2 regions of the Flavobacterium sp. NPDC079362 genome follow, and region 2 is predicted to be linked to the other one. Evidence: riboswitches for the same ligand, from Rfam matches in the RefSeq annotation. Region 2 holds a riboswitch; the other holds the start of a gene.
What was found. Region 2 has a riboswitch for cobalamin ahead of ACQKCJ_RS11295 (TonB-dependent receptor plug domain-containing protein). Riboswitches for the same ligand answer to the same signal wherever they lie in the genome.
Positions count from the first base shown of each region.

Region 1 (5,992 bases), on a different contig from region 2:
CATCTGTCTGGCTGTCTATCACAAAAAGATTAGAAGGTGTATTGTAATAATCTCCTCTTGAACTTACATAAATATCTCCTCTGCTGTCTATTTGCATACCATAGAGATTGATTCCCACATCTATTTTTTTAGTTTCGGTAAAGGTTTCCAGATCAATAACGGAAACTGTTCTGTCGTAATTAGGAACTCTGTAACCTCCTGAATTTGCTACATAAAGTTTGCCGTTACGTATTACCATTTGTTCAGGTTGATATCCAACTGTTACTTTTCGTTTTATTTCTAATGATGTTGTATCAATTTCAGCAACAAAACCTATCTCAGCATTGGGATCAATGGCTACAGGACCTGCGTAAGAACTGATATAAGCTTTGTCTTTATAAAAGGCTACATATCTACAATTGGGAATGTCTATTTTCTTGATTCGTTTTGCTGTCCATTTGTCTATAACCTCAACTTTGTTTGAGCAATTGATTACTGCATACACTTTATTGCCGTATATTTTTATATCATTACCCACATCTCCCAGTTCTTTGACAACTGTAGGATTGCGTTCTGAATAAATATCTGTGGTATAATTTCCGGTTCTGTAATTGAATACATCAATACTGGCACGATTCATTCCCATATTACCCTCGTTAAGAAGATAAAAACCTTCGACTTTACCACCGCTTCTGGGTGCAGCAACGCTTTTATCTGAGGATGGAAAAACTGTTTCTTCTTCTCTGCAGGAAACAAAAGCAACGGCTATAAATAAACTAAGGACTAATTTTGTTGTTATCTTTTTCATAGCTCAATACTGATTGTAAATTTTAATGTACGGCCCGGCATTGGATAATTATAAATTACCTCGTATTGCTGATTGAGGACATTATTAAGTTCTACTGATCCTTTCATTTTATACTGTTGAAATGCAAAAGATTTTTGTACCGCTAAATCGTGGGTGTACCAAGGCTGAACTTCATTTACTTTTATATTGTTGACATTACCATTGTATCGCTTTCCTACATATATAAAACTATAATTGAAATTCCAGGTTTTATAATCAGCGTTTAATATTCCGGATCCGCTGTGCCAGGGTGTATATGGAATCTGATCTCCATAAGATGATAATTCTAAACCTGCGAATTTTGTATAATCCCTACTTTGTGAATACGTATAAGTAAGATTTGTGGCTAGATTTACCTGACCAAAATGTATTCCCATATTCACTACAGATTCTATTCCTTGTCCTTTTACCTGCCCTATATTGGTCATCATCCATCGGAATAAGTTTCCGGTTGGGGCTGCTACTATTTTGTCTTTGGTATTGGTATAATAACCATCAACCTGAAAAGATAATTTATCGAAAAAACCTTTTTCTATTGGCAAATTATAAGTAAAACCAACATCATACTGATTCATGTATTCCGGTTTTAAAGTACTGGAACCAACCATTGTATAATACAAATCATTGAAAGTGGGCATTCTGAAAATACGTTTTGCAAATGCTCTTACAGTAAAATCATATTGCTTAAACGGTGTGTAACCTATAAATAATGCAGGCGTAAACTCTTGTTTGTCGGGAGCTTTTGCATTGTATCGCACTTCTTCCTGAACATAAGTGCCTACAACATTTCCCAAAACTTTAAATCCTCCAAATCTGTAAGAACTTGCGAGAGAAAATAACGCTGTATATCGCTGTGGAAATGAAAATTGGGTTTGTATCCCTCTTCTTGTTGCGTTTAACTTGTTGTACTGAAAATCTGTAGACAGCGAAACATCCCAGGTTGGTAATATGCTGTACATATTTACTGCTGAGAAATAATATTCCTGTTGATAATAGCTGTCGTCTGATTGTGCGCCTTCGGTAACCGTTTCACCTAATATATTGGTAGTGTCTCTGGCCACATAATGCGTGTAATCGTAAGCATATTTTGCCTTTGCCTGAAATTTATATTTATCTGTAAAATCTTTCACTAGGGTACCTTGTGCGAAAAAATTCTTATCGTACTGTCTAAAGCCGTCAGAAAACTTATTCTCGACAATCGCTCCCGGTGCTCCTCGATCTGAATCGTAATAATATACTTTAGCATCCCAGGAACCATTATTTATTTTTCCGTAAAGCCCGGATTCAAATCGTAGTGCTTCTATATCGCTGTTATGTCTGGTGGCAGTCGTATCATATGCAACAGATCCGTCTAGATTGTTTCTTTTGTACCTGTATTTGTATTCACCATTAGATTTAATGTATTCAGAGCTTACACTCATACTTACTTTGTCGCTCAATTTTTGCTCCCACCTAAATGAAGGATCAATATAATTGATAGACATTGTTTTATATCTTACTAATAAATTTGTTTTTTTTGTACCAACAAAAACAGGACGTTTTGTCCTTAAATAAATAGTAGAAGCAGCGGCAAAATCTTTGGCAGATTGGAAAATTTCACTTTTCTGTCCGTTATACATCGTCAGTGATTCCATATCATCTAAGGAGTATTTTCCCAAATCTGTTACGCCATTCTGAGCATTTCCTAATTGTATCCCATCATAAAAAACACCTACATGATGTGTTCCCATATTACGGACATCTACTGTTTTGAGTCCGCCAAGACCACCATAATCCTTAATTTGAGTTCCCGCAAAATACCGAAGAGCATCTGCAACGTTGTGACTTGCCAAATTTTCGAGCAATTTTCCTGAAAGGGACTGTACCGGAATTACTTCCTGATAAGGTTTTCCTTTTAATATTACTTCTTTTAAAACCCGCAAACTATCATTTGATACTTGTGAATGAAGCAAAAACGGAGCAAACAATATAAAAATGAAAAAGAGTATTTTTTTTGTATTATACATCACTGATTTAATTAAATAAACTCCAGAATAATAATCAAAAGCAATAAGAGAGAATCCCATTATAAATAACAGGTCAGTTCTTGTTGTTTGACTTTATTCCACGAAAGTCTTAAACTATGTGATTTGTGGCAGGTCTCCTGACTTGTTCCATCTTTAAACAACCTTCTCATCCGGCTCAGCGAACAATGGCATTAGTAACGTTTAAAGACTTGTGTAGAACTTACAGTAGCGGGTCTGTTCAGGATTTGCACCTGATTCCCTTTTAACTATTTTCTTAAAAACTAAAAAAATAGACCAAAATCTGGTGCAAAGATAGAATTATCTTTATAAAGAAGAGGTATTATCAAATGCAATTTATGTTTATCGCAATAAATGAAGAATTAAATACAATATCACATTAAAAAGTTAATTGACCAGTACTAAACTTCGGACGTTAACAAATTATATAGATAATTGATCAACACCTTAAATTCATGTCATAAAATCACAAAAACCACTAACAATCAATAAATTAACACTTATTCTTGTTAATAATTAATTAAAAAAAATTAAATTTAACTATTGTTTTAAAATTACTATCAACTAAATCCAATTTTGATATGAATTTAAGATCTCTACACTCCCCTTATTTCTATTTATTTGTATTGTTTTTTTTCTGTAGTTCAAACGTTTTTTCTCAATGTTTTGAAATCCAGAGTATCTTGGTTGATGCTTGTGGGGTCCAAGAAGGGCGTAACGAAATGGTACGCTTTAAAGTTGGTAGTGCTCCATTAAACATAAATACCTTAACAGTAACATGGCCCAATAATGCTTGGCAGGGCATTGTTCAGGATTTGACAACGGCAGCTGTTGTCGCTCAATTAAATACTGATATAAGTGCTGCAGGCGGATGCGGACAAATACTAGAACCTCCCGGAGGAATATTACCTGCTAATGCAACCGCTATATTAGTTACTAGTTATCTGATGGTTACTAGTGATAATTCATTTGGTCCTTTATCCGAAAATATATATATGGTTTTTCAAGATGCTACAACTACTGTTGGGCACTTTGCCAACCAATCTATCGCACCTCCTAATGGGAGAACGCTTGTGATGAATTTTAGTGGTTGTTTGGATACTGTTACCTATGACAAATCAATGTTGACTAATACAAGTGGGGCAAATACTCCCGCTGACGGTGCTACAGTAAATTTTACCCCAGCCGGACTTGCCACTTACACCAATAACGGTTGTAAAGCACCTGTACCACCTTTTACAGTTGATGCCGGACCTCCTACCTTAACGGCTTGTGCAGGAGCAACAATTACTTTGAATGGTACTGCAGTAGGGCAAACTTCAGTTGCCTGGTCTGCGTCGTCGGGTTCTTTTTCTCCATCAACTACAACTACAACCGATTATACAGTTCCGACTGCAGCGGGTGGAACAACTATAGTATTGACGCTAAAAGCTACTAATAGTTGTGGGCTAGATATTACTGATACTATTAATTTATTAGTAACGTCCAACACAACACCAAACTTTGCAACAACTTTGACTTTGTGTAGTAGTGATACTGCACCAACTTTGGCTCTGACTTCTCCAAACGGAATCACAGGAACATGGAGTCCAAACATTATTGACACTGCAACAAGTGGCAACTATACTTTTACTCCAAATACAGGACAATGCGGCACAACCGCAACTCTTGCAGTGACCATAACTCCACCAACAATTCCTGATTTTGCTACAACTTTGACATTGTGTAATGGCGATACTGCACCAACTTTGGCTCTGACTTCTCCAAACGGAATTACGGGAACTTGGAATCCTGCAGTAGTCAATACTACAACAAGTGGCAATTATATTTTTACTCCAACTGCGGGATTGTGTGCGACAACTACTAGTTTAGCCGTTACCATAAATCAACAAATAACTCCTGATTTTGCTACGAGTTTACCGTTGTGTAGCAGCGATACTGCGCCAACTTTGGCTTTAACCTCCCCAAACGGAATCACAGGAACCTGGAGTCCTTCGGTAATCAATACTACAACAAGTGGCAATTATATTTTTACGCCAAATGCGGGACAATGCGCAACAACTGCTAGTTTAGCCGTTACCATAAATCAACAAATAATACCTGATTTTGCTACGAGTTTACCGTTGTGTAGCAGCGATACTGCGCCAACTTTGGCTTTAACCTCCCCAAACGGAATCACAGGAACCTGGAGTCCTGCGGTAATCAGTACAACAACAAGTGGCAATTATATTTTTACTCCAACTGCGGGACAATGTGCGACAACTGCAACTTTAGCCGTTACCATAAATCAACAAATAATACCTGATTTTGATACAACTTTGACATTATGTAATAGCGATACTGCGCCAACTTTAGCCCTCACCTCTCCAAACGGAATTACGGGAACCTGGACTCCTTCGGTAATCAATACTACAACAAGTGGCAATTATATTTTTACGCCAAATGTGGGACAATGTTCGACCACTGCTAGTTTAGCCGTTACCATAAATCAACAAATAACTCCTGATTTTACTACGAGTTTACCGTTGTGTAGCAGTGATACTGCACCAACTTTGGCTTTAACCTCCCCAAACGGAATTACGGGAACCTGGAGTCCTGCGGTAGTCAGCACAACTACAAGTGGCAATTATATTTTTACGCCTAATGCAGGACAATGCGCAACAACTGCTAGTTTAGCCGTTACCATAAATCAACAAATAATACCTGATTTTGATACGAGTTTACCGTTGTGTAGTAGTGATACTGCACCAACTTTGGCTCTAACCTCCCCAAACGGAATTACGGGAACCTGGAGTCCTGCGGTAATCAATACTACAACAAGTGGCAATTATATTTTTACGCCAAATGCGGGACAATGTGCGACAACTGCTACTTTAGCCGTTACCATAAATCAACAAACAATCCCTGATTTTGGTACAACTTTGACATTATGTAACAGCGATACTGCGCCAACTTTGGCTCTAACCTCCCCAAACGGAATTACGGGAACCTGGAATCCTGCGGTAGTCAGCACAACAACAAGTGGCAACTATACTTTTACGCCTAATGCAGGATTGTGTGCAACAACTGCAACTTTAGCCGTTACCATAAATCAACAAATAATACCTGATTTTGATACAACTTTGACATTATGTAATAGCGA
Region 1 is NZ_JBNNFM010000015.1:58,673-64,664, reverse strand. Features, by position in the region: gene ACQKCJ_RS14090 (YncE family protein) at 1-787, opposite strand, end outside; gene ACQKCJ_RS14085 (TonB-dependent receptor) at 784-2,832, opposite strand; cobalamin riboswitch at 2,943-3,146, opposite strand; gene ACQKCJ_RS14080 (gliding motility-associated C-terminal domain-containing protein) at 3,432-5,992, shown strand, end outside.
Region 1: linked by a shared signal. The riboswitch ahead of ACQKCJ_RS14085 (TonB-dependent receptor) and the one ahead of ACQKCJ_RS11295 (TonB-dependent receptor plug domain-containing protein) in region 2 are both predicted to bind cobalamin.

Region 2 (5,992 bases):
TGAAAATTGTAAATGCTGCTGATTTTGGCGAATATACAGACGGTTTAAAACCTACTTACGAACAATTAGAGCGCATAACTAATTTAGGTGTTTTAGGAGATTCGTCAGAGCCATTACTAAGTGTTGCCATTTCGAAAATTACCGGATCAACGGGTAAAAAAGTACAATTAGATAAAGGAATAGTTTTAAGGAACTTTACAGATAGTAAAGCAATGACCGGAACAAGAGATCAAATGTATATAGAGAAAGCGCCGGAAGGACTTTTAAGAGCATTAAAATAAGACCAATAAAAAAGGCTTTCAGAAATGAAAGCCTTTTTTTATGTTCAGGAACTAAAACTTAATCTGCTTTTAGATTAGTTATTAAAGTAGAAACCGTTTGGTAAAATAGATACTCCAAATTTATTTAAAACCGTTCCTGTTAAAGAATAAAGATAAATGTTTCCGTTATCCTGATAGTTTACTGCGTCAGCCACATATAATTTACCATTTTTTGCAGCAAAGCCATAAAGAGAACCAACCTCTTTTGCTTTAAATGTTTCTGCTGTTGGTAAAGCCGTTGCGTTTGTTGCCATAGAATAAATACTGTTTCCAATAGTATAATATATTTTGCTATTGTCAATATCTAAGAAATCAGGATGCGTTAGTCCGGGAAAATCAAGAGTAGATGTTACTGCATTCGTGCTTAAATTAACTTTAACGATTTTACCGGTTGTTTCCGGCGCTGCATAACTAGGTCTTCCGTTGCACAATACATATAGAGTTCCGTTTTCTTTTACTAATGAACTAGGAACATCACCTACTACAAAATTTGATGTAACTGTATTATTTGCAGCGTTTATTATACTCAGTGAGTTTCCTTGTCCGCCTCCGCCTTTGTGCGCTACATAAAGTTTACCGTTGTTCTCAACTATTTTTTCAGGACCTTCAACTACAGGAATTGTAGAAGTAACAGCATTTGAGGTAAGATCAAGAACCGCTACATAATCATCTGTTTTAATAGCGATATCTCCCCAGTTTGTTATATATCCTTTTCCATTTGCAAAAGCAATGTATCTTGGGTTTTTTATGTTTGTAGTAATAGTGGTAATACTTTTGAAAGTATATCTGTTAACGACTTCGATTTTATTAGAACCGTTTACAACAATATAAGCTACATCACCATTAAAACTAACAGATAAAGGAGTGTCACCAGTAACTTTGCCTGGGTTTACTAAAGTAAATACGTTGTTTTCTATTTGTAAATCATCTGATAAATAAGAGATACTTCCATTTGGCGTTAAAAAATTACCTTCGTTAACAATGAATAGCCCACCATCATAATCTCCTCTTGGCGCTTGATTATCATTGTCATCATTGCTACACGACACAAGAAATACCGAGCTTATCGCAATGGTTAAAAACAGTTTATTAAATCTTTTCATGATATTTAAAAATTAAGGTTAATGTATAAAGTATAGTTTGTTCCGGGCATCTGTCTGCTTATGACAGGTTGATAGTTTTCGTTCCAGATATTAAATATTTGAAAGCCAATTTTGTAACTGTTCTTTTTTCCAAAATCATAATCAGCTCCAAAATTTCCAACGTTATAATCTTTTACTCTGGTTGCAGGATTATTAAAAGGAGTGCTGTAAACATCGCCATTATATAAATACTGAAAATAAGAGGATACTTTTTTCCAATTGTACGAAACCGATCCTGTTAGTTTATGATAAGGAACATATACAAGTTGCTTATAGACCAATTCACCGCTTATTAACTGTTTGCTTTCTGAAACAGTATAGGCATAAGTACCATTAAGCGTAAAATTATGGTTGTCTATTTTAGTTCTCCATTCCAGAAGTACTTCGGCTCCATAAGCTCTCACTTTTTTTGTGTTTTCAGGCGACCAATTGTCTCCGCCTCCTTGTGATGGTACCCAGCGCAATAAGTCTGTGATCGAATTGTAGTAAGTAGTTACAGATAATGAAAAGTTTTTCGTGAAAAATTCACTGCCAATTTCCGCCTGATAAGATGTCTCAGGTTTTAAGTTAGGATTACCGCTTCCTTCCCAAAACAAATCATTGTAAGTAGGCATTCTGAAATTTTTAGAAGCATTGAATTTTATGCGATAAAAATCGGTAAACAAATACCTTGTTCCTAAAGAAAAAAGAAAAGGATTGCCATAATTGTCGGTTACTTCCTGACGAATACTAGCGTTATAATCCCATTTATCAGTTACTAAATGACTTAATAATAAACTTGCAGAACCTATTTCTCTTTTTACATTATTGATGCTTGATCCGTATCCTTTATTACGATTATAGTCAATGATCGAATTAAGTTTTATTTTGTCATTTACATCAAAAGCCAAATCATATTTTATAATTGAGGTTTCGACTTTTCCATAAGTAAACAAATCAGAATCTATGTCAGAGAAATATTTATAAGATTCACCAATATGAGCTAATTTTACTTTCGAAGTAAACCGATCAAATTTATTTTCCCATTCTAAAAGGTTTCGGGTATTAAAATCGCCGTATTTTGTTTTGGATGCTGTAGGAGTAGTTAAAGAAAAATGACGCTCAGAATCATAAAACTGGCTGTATAATTTTATAGTATTCTTAGAATTGATTTTATAACCAAAAGTGGTGTTCATACTCGTATTGTAGTATTCTCCATTGATGTTTTTCTGATCCGTATTTCCAGGATATTTAAAATCATTTTCTGAACTGTTTCTGGAAAAACTTACTTGCAGACTATACTTATTTGATGAAACCATAGTGCGATAATTGGCACTGTAAGTATCGTAACTGCCGGCACTAAAAAAGAGATGGTTTGAAAACTCTTTTTTAAATTGTAAATCATTGTTAAGGTGTATACTTCCGCCTATGGCACTGCTGCCGTACAGAACACTTCCGCCCCCGCCTTTTACAGCTATAGAATTGAAATCTCTTGTTCCGATGGTGTTGAAATCTGTCTGACCCAGAAATTGCGAATTGATATTGATACCATTCCAGATAACGGCAGTTTGTGATGCGGTAGTTCCTCTAAAAGAAGGGCCGGATGTCATGCCAAGACCATTTTCTTTAAAATAAATAACAGTATTGTAATTTAAAAGGGAAGTTAAGGAAGATTGATTTTTATTAATGACAGAATCATTCAATACCTGAACTGATTGTGAGTTCGAGTATTTCTTAAGATTGGTATCAGAAACGATGACTTCTTTTAATTTATTAATAGAATCACTTTGCGCCGAAATAATCTGGCACAACAACAGTAAACAAAAAGCAAAAAGTTTTTTTAAAGTCATAATTTCAATACTCTTTTTCCCGAGAGCTCGATATTTGTTACAAAGGCAGGTCTCCTGGCTTGCGTCTTGTTGTTTACCTTCCCATTCGCCGGGGCGAGCAGTGGTTTTGTAGTTAACAACAAGCATTCGTTTAAGAACAAAGCTTACAGTTGCGGGTACAGCTCAAGATTTTTTTAATTATTTACTTGATTCCCTTTTAATGTGTTTAAAATGAACACAACCTTAATTTCGTGCAAAGATAAAGTTAAAATTGTCGATTTTTCAAATTTGTTTGAGTTTTAAAAACAAATTCTGAACAAAAAGACGTTTATAGTTCAATTTTGATGACTTGCCCAAAATCTACCTTATTGTTAAAGGCGTCTTTTAATGGCAGCGAACTATGATGACATAATATACTTCGAATTACACCGGCATGCGCAACAATAACGACAGGCGTTGTTATTTCTTTTGAAAGCTGCGATAAAAAATCACCAGCTCTTTTATGTAATTCTATAAATGATTCCCCGTTTAAAGCATTAATATTTACAAAATCTTCCATCCAGGGATTGAGTTGTTCCGGTGGAATATCGTTCCAGTTTTTCATTTCCCAATCACCAAAATTCATTTCTAGCAGTCGTGCATCTTTTTCGAATGAATTTGCCTGTATGTTTTTCTGAATGTATTCGGCCAAAATCATACAACGTTTTAAGGGACTCGAAAAAATAACAGCTTCTGAGGGTAATTGCAAAACAATGTTTTCGAAAATGTTTTCAAAAGGTTCTGCTAAACCCACATCCGATTGTCCGTAGCAAACTCCTTTCTCGCAAATCGTTTCGGTATGACGGACTAGATAAATTTCCATATCAAAAGAATGCTTAAATAATAAATAACTTCACAAACTTGTTGTGTTGCTCCCAGGCAATCTCCGGTATAGCCGTCGATCCATTTTTGAAAATAACGAGCTAAAAAATAGCGCATTACAAATACCGGAATTACAGCTAAAAGAAATTGATATTGAAAATAAGATAAAACCAATAACGGAATTAACCCAAAGAAAAATGAACCTAAAATTTCTTTCCAGGTATTTTCTTTAGCAATAGGTTTGCTTTTGCTCGAAGCGTCTTCGCGAGAATATTCGTGAGTAAAAATAATCGATATAGCAGCAAGACGACTTAAAGCATGCGCGGAAATAAATAAAAGAAAAATCTGGAAAAGAGCGATAGCATTATCTGCCTTAAAAAGCGAAACAGATTCTGAAAGCAATTTGAATTTTAATAAAAAAAGCAAAACCAAACCAATTGCTCCATAAGCGCCAATCGCACTATCTTTCATAATGATCAGGATTTTTTCTTTCGTCCATCCTCCGCCAAAACCATCGCAAACATCAGCAAATCCATCTTCATGAAAGGCGCCGGTTGTTAGTACAGATATAATAAGAGCAATAATCACTGCAGTTTCTGTTGAGAGAAAAAAAGAAGAAAGATAAAAAGCCAGAAAGGAAATGGTTCCCACAATCCAACCAATCAAAGGAAAATAACGTGTGGCTTTATTCAAATAATCAGGATGATGATCAATGTTTTTAGGACAAGGAATTCGGGTGTAGAACATTAAGGAAGTGAAGAAGATATGTAGTTCTTTTTTCATTTTTAATATAAATTTAATTTAGTCTTGTCATTTCGACGAAGGAGAAATCATACTCGGGGCTCGACAAAGATTGTTGATTTTCTTTGGGGAATTTCTAGTGTGATTTCTCCTTCGTCGAAATGACATAGATTGTGGCAAATGATTGTTTTTTTTCTGAAAACTGAAAACTGGGACTTCATCACTTCCTGCTAACCCCGGCACTTTCAAAACTAGCCATATCATTCAGAAAAACTTCAGCCGATTTTAAAATAGGAAAAGCAATGGCACATCCAGTTCCTTCACCTAAGCGCAAATCAAGATTTAAAATAGGTTTTGCATCAAAATAATTCAATAATCCTTGATGTGCTTTTTCGGCAGAGCAATGACAAAAAACAGCATTTTTATGAATGTCGGGATTTATTTTAGAAGCTATCAAAAATGCTACGCTGCAAATAAAACCATCTACTAAAATCAGCATTTTGTTTTCATAGGCAGTTAACATTCCGCTGGCGATTTGCAGGATTTCAAAACCTCCAAAGTAGGCGAGATGTTGTTTTAATTCGGCTTGGCCTGAATAATTTTCAATTGCTTTTTTGAGTAATTCTTGTTTCTGAAGTAATTTTTCGTTTTCAATCCCGGTTCCTTTCCCAGTACATTCCTCAATAGGAGAATCTGTTAAAAGACTCATCAAAACAGAAGCTGTAGAGGTATTACCAATTCCCATTTCGCCAAAACCAATACAGTTGCATCCCGTTTTTGCAATGTCTTCAACAATAGCTTTTCCTTTCTCAAAACACAAATTCAATTCATTTTCGCTCATGGCAGGAACATGCAAAAAGGATTGGGTTCCTTTGGCGATTTTGGCATTAATCAAATTAGCGTTTGTAGGGAAATCATAATTGACTCCGGCATCAACGATCGATAAATGAATATCGTTTTGATTACAAAAAACATTTATGGCAGCTCCGCCTTCCAGAAAATTCGCGACCATTTGTCGGGTTACATCTTGCGGATAAGCACTAACGCCATGATTTGCAATTCCGTGATCAGCGGCAAAAACAACGATATTAGGATTTATTATTTTTGGATTTAGAGTTTC
Region 2 is NZ_JBNNFM010000010.1:105,775-111,766, forward strand. Features, by position in the region: gene ACQKCJ_RS11285 (S41 family peptidase) at 1-281, shown strand, start outside; gene ACQKCJ_RS11290 (YncE family protein) at 356-1,423, opposite strand; gene ACQKCJ_RS11295 (TonB-dependent receptor plug domain-containing protein) at 1,429-3,291, opposite strand; cobalamin riboswitch at 3,319-3,531, opposite strand; gene cobC (alpha-ribazole phosphatase) at 3,599-4,132, opposite strand; gene ACQKCJ_RS11305 (adenosylcobinamide-GDP ribazoletransferase) at 4,117-4,914, opposite strand; gene cobT (nicotinate-nucleotide--dimethylbenzimidazole phosphoribosyltransferase) at 5,093-5,992, opposite strand, start outside.